DNA from 2 places in the Collibacillus ludicampi genome. Region 2 is predicted to be linked to the other one. Evidence: a T-box and tRNA genes for the amino acid it is inferred to sense, from the RefSeq annotation. Region 2 holds a T-box; the other holds one or more tRNA genes.
The links. A T-box is a leader RNA that pairs with one kind of tRNA and senses whether it is charged. The one in region 2 lies ahead of trpS (tryptophan--tRNA ligase), so its partner is inferred to be a tRNA-Trp.
Positions count from the first base shown of each region.

Region 1: it has a tRNA-Trp gene. The T-box ahead of trpS (tryptophan--tRNA ligase) is inferred to sense a tRNA for this amino acid. The anticodon was not compared.

Region 1 is NZ_BOQE01000001.1:3,806,219-3,813,640, reverse strand. It holds gene DNHGIG_RS19305 (ATP-dependent helicase) at 1-2,167, shown strand, start outside; tRNA gene DNHGIG_RS19300 (tRNA-Asn) at 2,457-2,531, shown strand; tRNA gene DNHGIG_RS19295 (tRNA-Asp) at 2,536-2,612, shown strand; tRNA gene DNHGIG_RS19290 (tRNA-Thr) at 2,620-2,695, shown strand; tRNA gene DNHGIG_RS19285 (tRNA-Trp) at 2,704-2,779, shown strand; tRNA gene DNHGIG_RS19280 (tRNA-His) at 2,793-2,868, shown strand; tRNA gene DNHGIG_RS19275 (tRNA-Gln) at 2,870-2,944, shown strand; tRNA gene DNHGIG_RS19270 (tRNA-Leu) at 2,961-3,043, shown strand; tRNA gene DNHGIG_RS19265 (tRNA-Ala) at 3,047-3,122, shown strand; tRNA gene DNHGIG_RS19260 (tRNA-Val) at 3,173-3,248, shown strand; tRNA gene DNHGIG_RS19255 (tRNA-Gly) at 3,252-3,326, shown strand; gene DNHGIG_RS19250 (substrate-binding domain-containing protein) at 3,430-4,419, shown strand; gene DNHGIG_RS19245 (adaptor protein MecA) at 4,502-5,104, shown strand; gene DNHGIG_RS19240 (DUF441 domain-containing protein) at 5,143-5,595, opposite strand; gene comA (phosphosulfolactate synthase) at 5,651-6,481, opposite strand; gene DNHGIG_RS19230 (MFS transporter) at 6,579-7,422, opposite strand, start outside.
Region 2 is NZ_BOQE01000001.1:208,741-216,162, forward strand. It holds gene selA (L-seryl-tRNA(Sec) selenium transferase) at 1-178, opposite strand, end outside; gene DNHGIG_RS01110 (hypothetical protein) at 659-847, opposite strand; gene acnA (aconitate hydratase AcnA) at 1,045-3,762, shown strand; gene trpS (tryptophan--tRNA ligase) at 4,091-5,083, opposite strand; T-box leader at 5,335-5,670, opposite strand; gene DNHGIG_RS01125 (hypothetical protein) at 5,759-6,544, opposite strand; gene DNHGIG_RS01130 (glutamate-1-semialdehyde 2,1-aminomutase) at 6,772-7,422, shown strand, end outside.

The DNA of each region.
Region 1 (7,422 bases), 3.6 Mb from region 2:
AGAAGCGATTCGTCATATTCACGGTCCTTTGGTTGTATTTGCTGGCCCAGGCAGCGGAAAAACGACCGTTTTGACCTGCCGTGCAGCCTACATGTTAAAAGTAGGAGGCATTTTACCGAAAGAATTGCTGATCGTTACATTTACCCGCGCTGCTGCTGAAGAAATGCGAGTTCGCTTGTCACAATTGCCAGGAGTGGGAGATTTGCGGGCAAAGGCGTGTGAAATCGGCACATTTCACTCAGTCTTTTTGCGGATACTTCTCAGAAAGCTCGGTTCTGTACCGAAATTGATGGGAGAAGCGGAACAAAAAATGTTGCTTCGTCGTGCATTACAGGAAACGGGAGCGGATGCCACAGAGGAAGAAGTTGCCGATCTCTTGCAAAAGATTGGACTTTGTAAGAACAATCTCATTTTGCCTGAACGGATTCGCGTGGAAAAGCCGGAGAATGTCAAGTTCCGCGATCGTTTTACCATCTACGAAGAATTGAAGAAAGAAAAAGGCTGGTGGGATTATGACGATATTCTCGTCGAATGTCATCGCCTATTAAAATCGAATGTGCAGATACTCGAAGAATACAGAAGACGGTACCGTTATATCCTGGTGGATGAGTTTCAGGATACGAATTATGCCCAATATGAATTGATCAAACAACTAGCTGTACATAACAACATTTTTGTTGTCGGTGATGACGACCAATCGATCTATAGATTTCGAGGTTCCCGGGTCGAATACCTGCTTGACTTCGAAAAAACGTTTCCCGGGGCGGCGAAAGTAATTCTGGGGGCCAATTATCGCTCGCACCAACAGATCATAGAAGCAAGCAAACGCTTGATTGTACATAACCGGAAACGTCAACAGAAGGATTTCAAAGGAATGAACGGCGAGGGAGAAGAGCCGCACGTGATTCGACCGAACGATGAGAAAGACGAGGCTGAGCAGATTCTATCCGAAATTGAACAGGGGATCAAAAGCGGCATTCCCCCTGAACAACATGCTGTTTTATACCGGACGAACAATCAGGTGCGTGCGCTCATCGATGCTTTGGTGGAAAGGGAGATTCCATTTACGATTTATGATTCGGATAGCGATTTCTATCGTCAATGGCAGGTGCGGGATATTTTATCCTACATGAGACTCGCTCAAAATCCAAATGATGTTGACAGTCTCGTACAGATCATCAATCGGCCCAAACGTTATATGTATGAAACGAGGTGGATCGATGAATTGCACCGGATTTCCCGTTCGCAAAGTTTGAGCCTCGTTGATTCCTTGTCGAAGCTTCAAGGATTGGAAATCTACCAGATTAAAAAATTGGAACAATTCATCCGTGACATCGAACGGATAAAACTCTTGAATCCTCAAGAAGCACTCCGCTATATCCGAGATGAAATCGGTTATGAGAAATATTTGCGCGAGTATGCTGATTCTACAGGGAATGACATGCAAAGGGTTATGGAACCGTTGGATGAATTAGCGCAAGCGGTGCAGGGGTATGAATCGATATTCGCATTTTTAGAGCACGTGGATCGGGTACAGGAATGTGTCCGTCAGTCCAGAAGCTCTCGCAGGGGGATTCAACTGATGACCTTGCATCGCGCCAAGGGTTTAGAGTTTCACAGTGTTTACATTATTGGACTTGTGCATCACATGATGCCGCACGAAAAGGCGCTTAACGATCAGCATACAGAAGAAGCGCTAGAGGAGGAACGAAGACTTCTCTACGTGGGTATGACAAGAGCAAAAGAACGGTTGTACCTCTCAGCGCCTGAGCGATATCAAGGCAAGAAGGTCAAGCCGTCCCGTTTTCTCTACGAGACAGGTCTTTTGAAGTCTACATGGCGCGTGGCTCTTCAAAAGAAGAAAGTGAAAACGGAAGTGCAAAATCAACTGGAGCTCTCGCCGCAGGAACGGATGAAGAAGGCTGTGGAACGCTATGGTTCTATTGCCGTCACAAAAAACATGACGCTGATTCATAGGGATTACGGCAACTGTACGCTTGAAGATGTTCAAGAATTGACAGACGGACTTGGCCGCCGTGTCACCATTCTGATTCCTGATCGAGCGAAACCGCAGCAATTGCACTTGGAATTATCTTTGTACCTTGGGATTTTGAAGACAGTCACGCAAAATGAGGTGTCGGTAAAACACGGCTCTGAAAATCTTTGATGGGCTAATATTGTGCTTCCTGGAGTCGTCTCGTTTAGATTACTGTCAAATGTTGCGAGACGACTTCCAGCTGTATAAAAACTAGAGAATCGATTCATTGAAAATGAAAAGACAGGATGAATTCATTTCATAATTAATTTTGTTCTCTGATCATGAACAATTACTATTGAGTAGAAAAACAAAACGTGATAGTATAACAAACGTCACCGCGAGATTTGCCAAAATCAAAGAGCGAGAGAAAATATGTTGACAAGATGATTGAATCGTGATATATTATTTCATGTCGCATTCCTCGATAGCTCAGCGGTAGAGCATCCGGCTGTTAACCGGAGGGTCGTAGGTTCGAATCCTACTCGAGGAGCCATATTGGAGCTGTGGTGTAGAGGCCTAACATGCCTGCCTGTCACGCAGGAGATCGCGGGTTCGAATCCCGTCAGCTCCGCCATTTACATGCCAGCGTAGCTCAGCAGGTAGAGCAACTGACTTGTAATCAGTAGGTCGCAGGTTCGATTCCTGTCGCTGGCTCCATGTTACGCAGGGGCATAGTTCAGTTGGTAGAACGGCGGTCTCCAAAACCGCATGTCGTGGGTTCGAGTCCTGCTGCCCCTGCCATTGATAATTCTTGGTGGATGTGGCGAAGTGGCTAACGCACCGGATTGTGGCTCCGGCATTCGTGGGTTCGATTCCCATCATCCACCCCATTGGGGAGTCGCCAAGCGGTAAGGCAACGGACTTTGACTCCGTCATGCGTAGGTTCGATCCCTACCTCCCCAGCCAAAGAAAGTGTAATTGCGCGGGCGTGGCGGAATTGGCAGACGCACTGGATTTAGGTTCCAGCGGGAAACCGTGGGGGTTCAAGTCCCTTCGCCCGCACCATTTGGGGGTATAGCTCAGTTGGTAGAGCACCTGCCTTGCAAGCAGGGGGTCAGCGGTTCGAATCCGCTTACCTCCACCATGTTGAACATTCAAGTAAAAAATCAATGAAGACAGATACCGAATTTTGCTGGACGCTTAGCTCAGCTGGGAGAGCACCTGCCTTACAAGCAGGGGGTCGGCGGTTCGATCCCGTCAGCGTCCACCAGATGCGGAAGTAGCTCAGTGGTAGAGCATCGCCTTGCCAAGGCGAGGGTCGCGGGTTCGAGTCCCGTTTTCCGCTCCAAATTCTTTTATCAAACACAGGCGATAAAAAGTCTGTGTTTTTATTTTTTATCGTTTATGCTATTATATAGTGAAATGATAACTAAAAATGAGGTGTTCACCCGGTGAACGTTACGATTTATGATGTTGCAAGAGAAGCAGGCGTATCGATGGCAACGGTGTCCCGGGTATTAAACGGTACAGCGGTTGTCAAAGAGGAAACGCGAAAAAAAGTATTGGATGCTATAAAAAAACTTCACTATCGTCCCAACGCGGTGGCAAGGGGGCTAGCGAGCAAACGTACCAAAACGATCGGCGTAATCGTGCCCGATGTTTCTGCACCTGTCGTTGCTGAGATGGTTCGTGGAATAGAAGATATTGCCAGAATGTATCAGTATCATATTATCTTGTGTAACTCAGACGGACAATTGGAACGCGAAAAAGATTTGATCGGTACCATGTGGGAGAAACAAGTCGATGGACTTTTGTTCATGGGCCATGATATTTCTCAGGAGTTGGTAAAAACGTTTGAGGATGCACAACTTCCTGTTGTACTCGTGAATACGGTGGACCCGGAAAACCGTATACCATCGGTGAATGTGGATAACCGCCAGGCAGCATATGAAGCGACACAATTCCTTGTGAAAGAAGGTGCAAGACGAATTTTATTTCTCGGAGGACCGCGTTCTCATTTGGTCTTGGGTGAACCCCGCTATTCCGGGTATTTGCAAGTCATGCAAGAGCAAATGCTCGAACCGCTCCTCTTCGAATGTGAAGATACCGATTATGAAACCGGACTGACCGCTATGAAGCAATGGCTTGCCCAAGGAAAACAATTGGACGCTGTATTGGCAGCTACCGATGAATTGGCGACAGCCGCGATGCATGCTTGCCAGGAGGCGGGGTATCAAATTCCTTCACAAGTGAAAGTCATCAGTTTTGATAATTCGCGGCTGACCTTCATGGTTCGTCCTGAATTAACGACGATTGTTCAACCTCTTTATGATGTGGGAGCTGTATCGATGCGCTTGATGACGAAGTTGTTGCATGATGAACCTGTCGATTCCTATTCGGTGATCTTGCCGCATGATATGGTCATACGTCAATCGACGTAAGGGCATACCGAACGTATACATGCCCTTGCGCATAATCTTTACTACTAACTAGAGGTCTTCTCTCTACGAAGGAGTGATATGGATGCACGTGGAGAGGCTGGGAGAAAATAAAGTTCGAATCTTTATCAGCTATGATGACTTGGAGGAACGAGGAATTGATCGCGAGGAAATTTGGCAAAACGGACGTAAGGTGCAGGAATTATTTTGGGATATGATGGAACGCGCCTATGTCGAGGTTGGCTTTGAAGTGATTGGTCCGATCGCGATCGAAGCGTTTACGATGCCTACAGAGGGTGTTGTGGTCATCGTCACGCAAATTTCATCGTTACCGGGAGCCGTGGAAAAACAAAATGAAGAACTGGGCTCGATTGAAATGAACCTCCATTCTGCTGACTCTCTGGGCGCTTTCACTTTCGTATTCAATGACTTTGAAGAAGTCATTCGCGTAGCTCGTGAACTAAAAGAAGTCGTACAAGAGGGATGTTCCCTTTATCATTATAGAGATCGTTATTTTTTATTTTTTGAAGAGGAATCAGTCGCTGGAGCCGATTATGATTCGGTTTGGGCCGTTTTGCATGAATACGGGGATTTGTCTTCTGTCACGCACGCGGTACTTGAAGAGTATGGGAAACGGATCATCGACCGTACGGCTATCCAAGAACTGATCAAATACTTTCCTGCGTGAAATAACCCGGATGGTTCTCATCCGGGTTTTCATACGTTCTACTGAAACATTTTAATAATATTAAGCATTAACGCTGCAATCGCTGCAGCCATGAGTGGTCCGACAGGGATTCCTTTCAGGAAAACGATCCCTATGATCGATCCGATGACAAGACCAATCATGACCTGAGGTTCAGCCTTCAACATCGAAAGACCTTGGCCGTTAAGGTATGTAGCCAGGATGCCGCCAATCAGTGCGAACAAACCTGACATTGTAAAAAAAGTACTTAATAAATCTTTCGTTTGAACTTTTCCGTTCACTAACGGAACGAGTACGGAAATCATTAAGAATAAGAGCCCCAACTCCAAGCCTCGCCGCTCAAGCATTGGAAAAAAACGTTGCAGGTGAGTAAGTTTTAAGATCAGAAGTACACTGGCAGCAGTTGCTAAAATGTTCGATCGGCCGATGATGCCAACGATAATGAGGATGACTAATACGATCTCTCCAAACATACCTCCAATCGCCCCTTCTGTCCATCTGTTTCACTATATGGACAATCAGGGCGAGTCATGCTTTCTTGTTCAGTGAAAATTCCGGATGGACTGTGTAACGCAATGTATCGCTGCGTAACCCGCAACGTAACGATTCCAATGAGAGGACATCGCGGGGATTGATATTGCCGACATTGACGTTGATTCCGAACATGTGAATGAATTCTACTTGCTGGTTCTTAAGAGGCGCCTCCCAAATGATTGGATCCGAGCTCCCTAGTTTCTCGCAAAGTTCTTCAATTTCCGTTTTGCGTAATGTTCCGTCTTTTTCAAACATACCGACAGCTTTCCCCGATTCTCTGCCTTCGATGATGACTTTAAAAGCCCCGTATTCCAGATCGTAACAAATACATTCGTACAGATGATCAACTGGAAGATAGCATCCACTCTCTTTTTTTCCCACTTCACTTAATACGAGTAAGCCGAGCGACTGAGCAAATTTGATCACTTCGCGGCGGAGGAAGCGTTCATATGCGATCGTACCGTCAGATACTTCAATCGCGCTAAATCCTAAGTCTGCACAGCGTTGCATGAATTCTCGCCATTTATTTTGCAGGATGGCTATTTCCAAAAATGTACCGCCCGGATAGACGTGAATATGATTTTCTTTAAGAAGCATAATTTTACGCCGCAAAACCGATTCGGGGTATAGTTTCGAGGAAGCGAAACCGATTTTGACAAAATCGATGTAAGTGGAAGCAAGATCAATCAGATCTTCTGTCTCATGTAAGCCTAAGCCGGTGTCGAACAACATGGTTATTCCTTTGATACGAGGCTTAGAGAAGCGCCCTTCGATCGGATTCGCGAGAAGGTCGTCCCAAGCTCGCTTCATTGCAAGTTGATCCATGATCTGGCCCCTTTCCCAACAATTCCTCTTCCTGACTCCTCTGGGTGTTTGTCACGGGAGAGACTGCAATATGTTATGCGAGCTCAGGTGCAGGTTGCTACACCCGAGCTCTTATCCTGCCAAATACACGTCTCTTGCCCATTACGATATGATCTGGCTGTTTACGCGGTTGGTTGGTTCCTCCTTTGTTGGGGCTACGGGGTCGAATCAACCACATGGAGAGAAGTCCGACGAGTAGTGCCAGCCCGGAAACTGTTAGGAACATGAAAACGCGAGAAACATCAATTAACCATGTAAAAATGGGAGGGCCGAATGCGACGCCAAAAAAACGTACGGCACCATAAAAGGAAGTGACGATACCCCTTTCTTCTTTGGAGACAGCCGATGTTATCAATGTGTTCAGGCAAGGGAGTGTAAGACCCGTACCGATCCCGGAAATGACGAGAAAGAAAAGCAAAACATAAGGATTACGAAAGAAAGCGGCAGATGCGAGAGAGCCTGCAAGCAGGAAAAAACCTGTTACGACAAGCCATTTCATAAGACCAAATCGTTTTTTGATTTTTATTCCTGTGATATAAGATGTACTTGCCATAGCTAGCAATGGAACGGCAAGGATTCCGCCTTTGGGGATCCCATCGATACGATATTGTTCTTCAAGAAGTTGAGACAAATAAAAAAGTACACCAAATAGAATGAACAAAGCGCACGCTCCAGCGAAATAAGCGGTAAGTAACCATTTCCATTCCCTCTTAAAAATGATTTTGAGTGTTTGCATATACTGTGAAAATGGTTGAGGTTCACCCTGCATCGCAGGTTCTTTGATTAAGAACCATAAGAGGAGAACAGAAAGGCTGCAGAGAATGGGGAATGTAAAAAAAGCGGCATACCAGACGATCATTGCGACGAGAACGCCGAGTATGGGGGACAATACTTTACCCAAT
Region 2 (7,422 bases):
CTTGCTGTTCTTCCCCCGCAAGCATGCGATTGCGAATCGTAGTGATCACTTCCGATACCGTTTTCGAAACAAGCGTGTGACCATACTCTTGCAACAATGGTTCACATTCCGGTGAAACAATCACACGATGAACCGCAGGAAGGTTGCGCAAGAGTTGTTTTCGCGATTCGTTCGACATCCTGTTTCCCCTTTCAGGGTTTACTTCTCTTTTCCACTAATTGTACATGAATAGCTTTTCTGCGGCAAACATATAAGACGCATCAAATTCCCTTGTCAACAAAACAATGAATAACGGATCAAAGCGGACCTTTTTTACACCAATAATGAAAGCATCCGCCTCAGATGTGCGGATGCGATGAACAGATACTGATCTTCTTGTCATATTGCGTATATTCAAATAGGTTCCAACTCTCTTGTTAGACCTTCTTCTCGCGCCACTTCTCTGACCGTCAAGATACGCTTTTTTACGCGATATGGGGCGCCCGAACATAACCGAGTCAAAGGATTCACCGATGTGCTCAACTCCGCATCATACTTGCAGCGTTCCCCATCCGCTTCCATACCTGCGATGCATGTATCGGTGAATGCCCGGATTCATGTGGACAAGATCAGAATCGCATGCAAGAGGTTATAAGCCAACATCGTGTTTCCTCCGTCTTTAGCTTTGAACATCGGTCAAATCGTTGCGCAGAATCGGGGCGCCGGCAGGAACGTTTTGTTCCACGACTCCGCCACCTTCATCCACCATTCGATCCATTCCTTCTTCCTTATCTTCTTCGGCCAAGTCGTTCAACACATTGCTAGATTCATTCACTTTGCGATTGATTTCTGGTTCCATAGGTTCCATATGTATTCCCTCCTCATCGAATTATTCCGTCCTCCGCCGATACAACTTGAGTAACTTGGACATCTACAACTTTTATCATGGTTAAAACGGAACAGGTTATGTATCTTTTGTCAAATCACTCAGAAGACGATTAGTCGATTCCGATTTGGCACAGAATAGTCGAGTAAACAAAAATCGGACATAAAGTGAGGTTGATACTGTTGGTTCATAACCCTTTCTCTTCACTGTCAACTTTACATATAAACGGAAGGTCTTATCAGTACTACCGCTTGCAAGCGCTTGAAGAACAAGGGGTTGGGCCTGTTTCCAGGCTCCCTTTCACGATCAAAATCTTGTTGGAATCCGTATTGCGAAAAATGGACAATCGGGCGATCACCGAACAGCATGTTCGTCGTTTGGCCAATTGGGATCCAGCACCGAGCAATGGCGGTGAAGTGCATGAGGTTCCTTTTATGCCCGCCCGTATCGTCCTGCAAGATTTCACCGGTGTTCCTGCCGTCGTCGATTTGGCCGCCATGCGACAAGCGGTGCATGATCTAGGTGGAGAACCGTCGAAAATCAATCCTCTTGTCCCTGTTGACCTGGTGATCGACCACTCGGTACAGGTCGATTCTTTCGGCAGCGCCGATTCGCTCAGCAAAAACATTGAGATCGAATTCAAACGCAATGAAGAGCGTTACAAGTTTCTTCACTGGGCAACAAAAGCTTTTCAAAATTTCCGTGTGGTGCCACCGTCTGCAGGGATCGTGCATCAGGTCAATCTTGAATACTTAGCTTCCGTTGTACTGCAAAGACAGGATGGAGATGTACTACAGGTCTATCCAGATTCTTTAGTCGGTACCGATTCTCACACAACGATGATTAACGGATTGGGTGTCCTTGGCTGGGGGGTAGGCGGGATTGAAGCGGAAGCGGGGATGCTTGGTCAGCCCTTGTACTTCGTCACCCCTGAGGTCATCGGTTTTCGCCTGACCGGACAACTTCCTGAAGGATCCACAGCCACCGACTTGGCACTTACGATCACCAATATCCTTCGAAAAAAAGGGGTAGTCGGAAAATTTGTGGAATTTTTCGGGAAAGGATTAAGCACGATCAGCTTAGCCGATCGTGCCACCGTCGCGAATATGGCTCCGGAATATGGTGCAACGATGGGCTTTTTCCCTGTTGACGAAGAGACATTGGATTATTTGCGCATGACGGGACGCAGTGAGGAACACATTGCTCTTGTGGAAGCGTATACAAAGGCGCAAGGGTTGTTCCGGACAGACGAAACGCCCGATCCTCTTTTCTCTGATATCGTTGAACTCGATCTATCGACTGTAATGCCTACCATGGCTGGACCGAGACGTCCGCAAGACCGCATCGATCTCACACACATGAAGGAGCGTTTTCAACAAGCGCTCGTGCAGCCGCTACGGGAAGGCGGATTTGGTTTAACGCCTGAACAAGCGGATAAAAAAGTGACAGTCAGACATGCAGACGGAACGACGGGCGAACTGACCAACGGTTCTGTTGTTATTGCAGCGATTACGTCTTGTACGAATACTTCCAACCCTTCAGTCATGCTCGCGGCTGGATTGTTGGCGAAAAAAGCGGTGGAAATGGGTTTGAAACGGAATCCCAATGTGAAAACAAGCCTGGGTCCCGGTTCCCGTGTGGTCACCGATTACCTTGAGAAAGCGGGACTTCTTCCGTATCTTGAACAACTCGGCTTCCATGTTGTCGGTTATGGATGCACCACATGTATCGGAAACAGCGGTCCACTGATACCGGAAGTGGCGGAAGCGATTCGAGCCAATGAGTTGACTGTCACTTCCGTCTTGAGCGGCAACCGAAATTTTGAAGGGCGCATCCACCCTCTTGTCAAAGCGAATTACCTGGCTTCGCCTCCGCTTGTCGTCGCCTATGCCCTGGCTGGAACGGTTAATTTCGATCCGTATAAAGACCCGATTGGTTTTGGAAAAGAGAATCAACCGGTTTTTTTGAAGGATATTTGGCCGAGCGGCGACGAAGTGGAAACAGCGATTCGCTCGTCGATCAGCCCCGAGATGTTCCGCAAACGGTACGAAAACGTACTGGAATTTAATGACCGTTGGAATGCGCTCCCCACTCCAGAAGGAGCTCTTTATGCTTGGGATCCGAACTCCACATATATTCAACAACCGGACTTTTTTGTCGGTTTGTCCCGGGATGTCAAACCGATTGAAGAGATTCGCGGCGCCTGTGTACTGGCCTTGCTTGGGGATTCGGTTACAACCGACCACATCTCTCCTGCTGGCGCAATTCCGCCCACTTCCCCGGCCGGAAAATACTTGATCGAAAAAGGAGTAAAACCTGAAGACTTCAACTCTTATGGTTCTCGTCGCGGAAATCATGAAGTGATGGTACGGGGGACGTTCGCCAATATCCGCATTCGGAATCAAATGGCACCGGGAACAGAAGGCGGCTATACCACCGTTCCGACGAATGAAGTAATGACCATTTACGAAGCAGCGGTGAAGTATATGCATGACAAACAACCTACGCTTGTCATTGCGGGGAAAGAGTACGGAACCGGTAGTTCCCGTGACTGGGCTGCGAAAGGAACTTATCTGCTTGGCGTGAAAGCGGTGATCGCCGAAAGCTTCGAACGGATTCACCGCAGCAACTTGGTGGGAATGGGGGTCTTGCCGTTACAATTTGTTTCTGGTGAAAACAGAAACACACATGGAATTACAGGTCAAGAAACGTTCGACATTATCGGACTGAACGATCAGATTCAACCGAACCAAAAAATACGCGTACGCATGACGAAACAGGATGGAACGGTTTCCGAATTCGATGTGATCATGCGCCTCGACAGCCAGATTGAGATCGACTATTACCGCAATGGGGGCATCCTGCAAACGGTCCTGCGCAATCTGATGACGAGCTAGTAGATTTATTGAAAATAAGTGCTTGGGTGGATGTATCGCTTTGCGCTCATGCTCCGTGGAGGTCGTCTTTCAGGCATATGCTTTACGTTCGTGCTCCGTGGAGATCGTCTCGCATTGTTGCGAGACGATCTCCAAAGTCTCTATCTCACGCAAAGCATATGCCTCATTCACGTTTAAAGGAAGCGAGACGACCTACAAAATCGCTGTCTCACGTAAGCATTACGCCCACTCAAAAGACACTTTTCATCCTCTTGATGCCGCACACAGAAAAAGAACAACGCACCTTACCCGAAAGTTCAAAGGCAGGGTGCGTTTCGTTTTCGATATTTTACAATTGCAAGAATCCCATGCGTTCCCGCACTTTTTGCAGGGTTCTATTGGCGATCTCTCGCGCCTTTTTCGCTCCCTCGCGGAAGGCATCGACCGCTTCGCCCGATTCTAACAACCGATGGAATTTCGCTTGTATCGGTGTGAGTAGTTCCACGACAGAGTCCGCCACTTCACGTTTGAGATCCCCATAACCTTTGCCCTGGTAACGGTTCACGATGCTTTCAATACTTTCTCCCGTACAGAGAGAGAGGATTTCCAGCAAATTGCTGATCCCCGGTTTCGCCTCTCGGTCATAGCGGATTTCTCGCTCCGAATCGGTCGTGGCCCGCGCAAATTTCTTCTTGATCTCTTCCGGTGTATCCAACAGGCTGATATAACTGTTCGGATTCGGGGAGCTCTTACTCATCTTTTTCGTCGGCTCATCGAGTGCCATGATTTTCGCCCCGATTTCCTCAATCCATGGTTCCGGAATGGTGAATGTGTCACCGTAATCACGATTGAAACGTTCCGCAAGATCACGCGTCAATTCGATGTGCTGCTTTTGGTCGATTCCAACCGGTACGCGTTCCGTTTGATAGAGCAAGATATCGGCAGCCATCAACGCAGGGTAAGTGAATAACCCGACACTGACAACGTCTGCGTTCGCCCCGCCCCCACTTTTATCTTTAAATTGTGTCATTCGCCCCAGTTCACCCATTCGTGCCACACATTGCAACATCCATGCGAGTTCCGTATGAGCAGAAACATGTGACTGCACGAATACGATCGCTTTCTCGGGATCGATCCCGCATGCCAAGTACATGGCACATGCCTCAATCGTCTGTCTGCGCAGTGCCTCGGGATCCTGCGGAACTGTGATCGCATGTTGATCGACGATACAATACATGCATTCGTCAGTCTCTTGAATTTTCACAAAGCGGGACAAAGCCCCGAAATAATTTCCGAGTGTGAGTTTACCGCTCGGTTGAATGCCGGAAAAGACTCGTGCCATACTAGATACCTCCTATCTTGATAATAGACTACCTTGAAAATGTGTAGTTTGGTGGGCGTATGCTTTGCGTTCGCGCTCCGTGGAGGTCGTCTCGCACGGAATATGATCAATGTAGCGAGACGACCTCCAAAGTCGCTGTCTCACGCAAAGCATTACGCCCACCTAAAGACACTTTTCATCCTCTGATGGCGCAGCTTGCGGCATGAAGGGCTATCTTGACAATAGGGAAAACACAAAAAAGCCTCTCATCCGTAAGGGACGAGAGACCGCGTTGCCACCCTCATTGGCTCGTGATTGAGCCCACTCTGCCCGCATGCATGGATCCCCTATTCTCCGCAGATCCATCCATGCGCGTCTCTGTTAACGTAGAGACCTACCGGCCCTTCCTACTCAAGGTTGTTTTAAAAGGCTCAAGCGACGCCCTTCAAAGGACACGCATTCACAGTTGAAAGTAGCCTTTTACTATACCTTCCCTCAGTCGGGCAGCTCGGAAGCCCATTCCGCATCCGTCCCTCACCGATTTGCACCTTCCATCGGCTCTCTGCGGAGGTCACAGGATACGTACTTTTCTTCCTCATCGCATTCAATTATTCTGGAAGTTATCCACTATTATAACAAATATTTAACCGATGTCAAAACGGAGAATGGGTTTTCCATTATCTGAAAGTCTTCGCTTTACTCTCTATCTTTATTCTTATGTTTTCCGTGATCCATATGTTCTTTTTGTTTTTCCCATCCTTTATGTAACCCATGATCAGGGACATTGACTTTTTCTTTGTCAAATTTGACCTTTTCCCCATCTTTCATTACAATGTTCAACTCATGAACGGCTGTAAGAGCTCCGCGGTCAATCGTGGTTCCCGGTTGAGTGAATGCTTTGTTCAAACCGTCGGTCAAACCTAACCGTTCAATCAATTGATTCAGCAACAGTTTCGCGTCGCTCCCTTTCACCTCTACATGTTTGTCGCCTAGAGAACCTGTGAGCTGTGCCGTACCCTCTTTTTCCGAGCGGTAATCAAGCTTTAATTCTCCCTGATTCGTGTTGCTGCTAAGGTGTAATTCTTGTACGTTTTCGATGGAAAAACCTGACGAATTGGCCGTTTGCGCTCCTCCACTCTGATTCTCAGTCAAGGTTCCGTTCGGGGACGCAGATGTTTGATTCCCGCTCTCCACAACAAACGGGTTAGGAATGGCGCTCGTTGAAGGAACACTTGCATTTGCATTCTCTGTACCGGTTGGATTCGTTACGGGCACAGGTTTCACTTCTTCAATCGAGATGCTGACACCTGATGAATCCGTGTTTTTCGAAGAATGTGAAGGTGAGGATGTTTGTGGAACCGTTTGGATGGATGAACGGTTTGAATCCGATGAACTGGTGAACCCGCCCGAAGCGAACGCATATACAGAACCCGCCATGACAGCGGGTACGGTAATCAGTGCGATTTTAGACCATTTCTTCACTCTTGATCCCCCCTGGTGATTGCTGATCTATTCGTGACGACTCTTTTGTCCGATCAGTGAACGCACGGCCCAATAAATTGTCGTTTTTTATCAAAAGAATCCGCGCGGAAAGTCCTTCTATCCAATTCGCAAACACTCACTCCGGAATGTCCGTCCGATCGATCATGGACAGTAAGGCCCTAAATTGTTACGATGAAACAGGAATTTCTTTAAGGGGGCAACATGCGATGGATCATACACTTTCACAACGGTACTATGAAGAAGCGTTAGAATATATTGTCGGAGGTGTGAATTCTCCCTCTCGTTCGTTTAAAGCCGTAGGGGGAGGAGCCCCTGTATTTATGGCCAAGGGAAAAGGGGCGTACTTCTGGGATGTCGATGGAAACCGTTATATCGATTATTTGGCAGCATACGGTCCTTTGATCCACGGACACGGAAATGAACATATCGCAAAAGCGATCGCACACGCGGCGGAAAACGGTGTTCTTTACGGCACACCAACCGTACTGGAGATACAATTAGCGAAAATGTTGCGCGAAGCAATCCCCTCCTTGGAAAAAATCCGCTTCGTGAATTCTGGAACAGAAGCGGTGATGACATGCATACGTGTAGCACGTGCCTATACGAACCGCACGAAGGTGATCAAGTTCGAAGGGTGCTATCATGGACATTCCGATCTCGTCCTTGTAGCAGCCGGTTCAGGCCCTTCAACGTTAGGCATCCCTGATTCCGCAGGGATCCCTGAGTCAATCGCCCAGGAAGTGATTACCGTTCCCTATAATGATCTCACAAGCTTTGAGGAAGCGTTGAAACACTGGGGAGAACAGACGGCAGCCGTACTTGTCGAACCGATCGTAGGCAATTTCGGTATCGTCCAA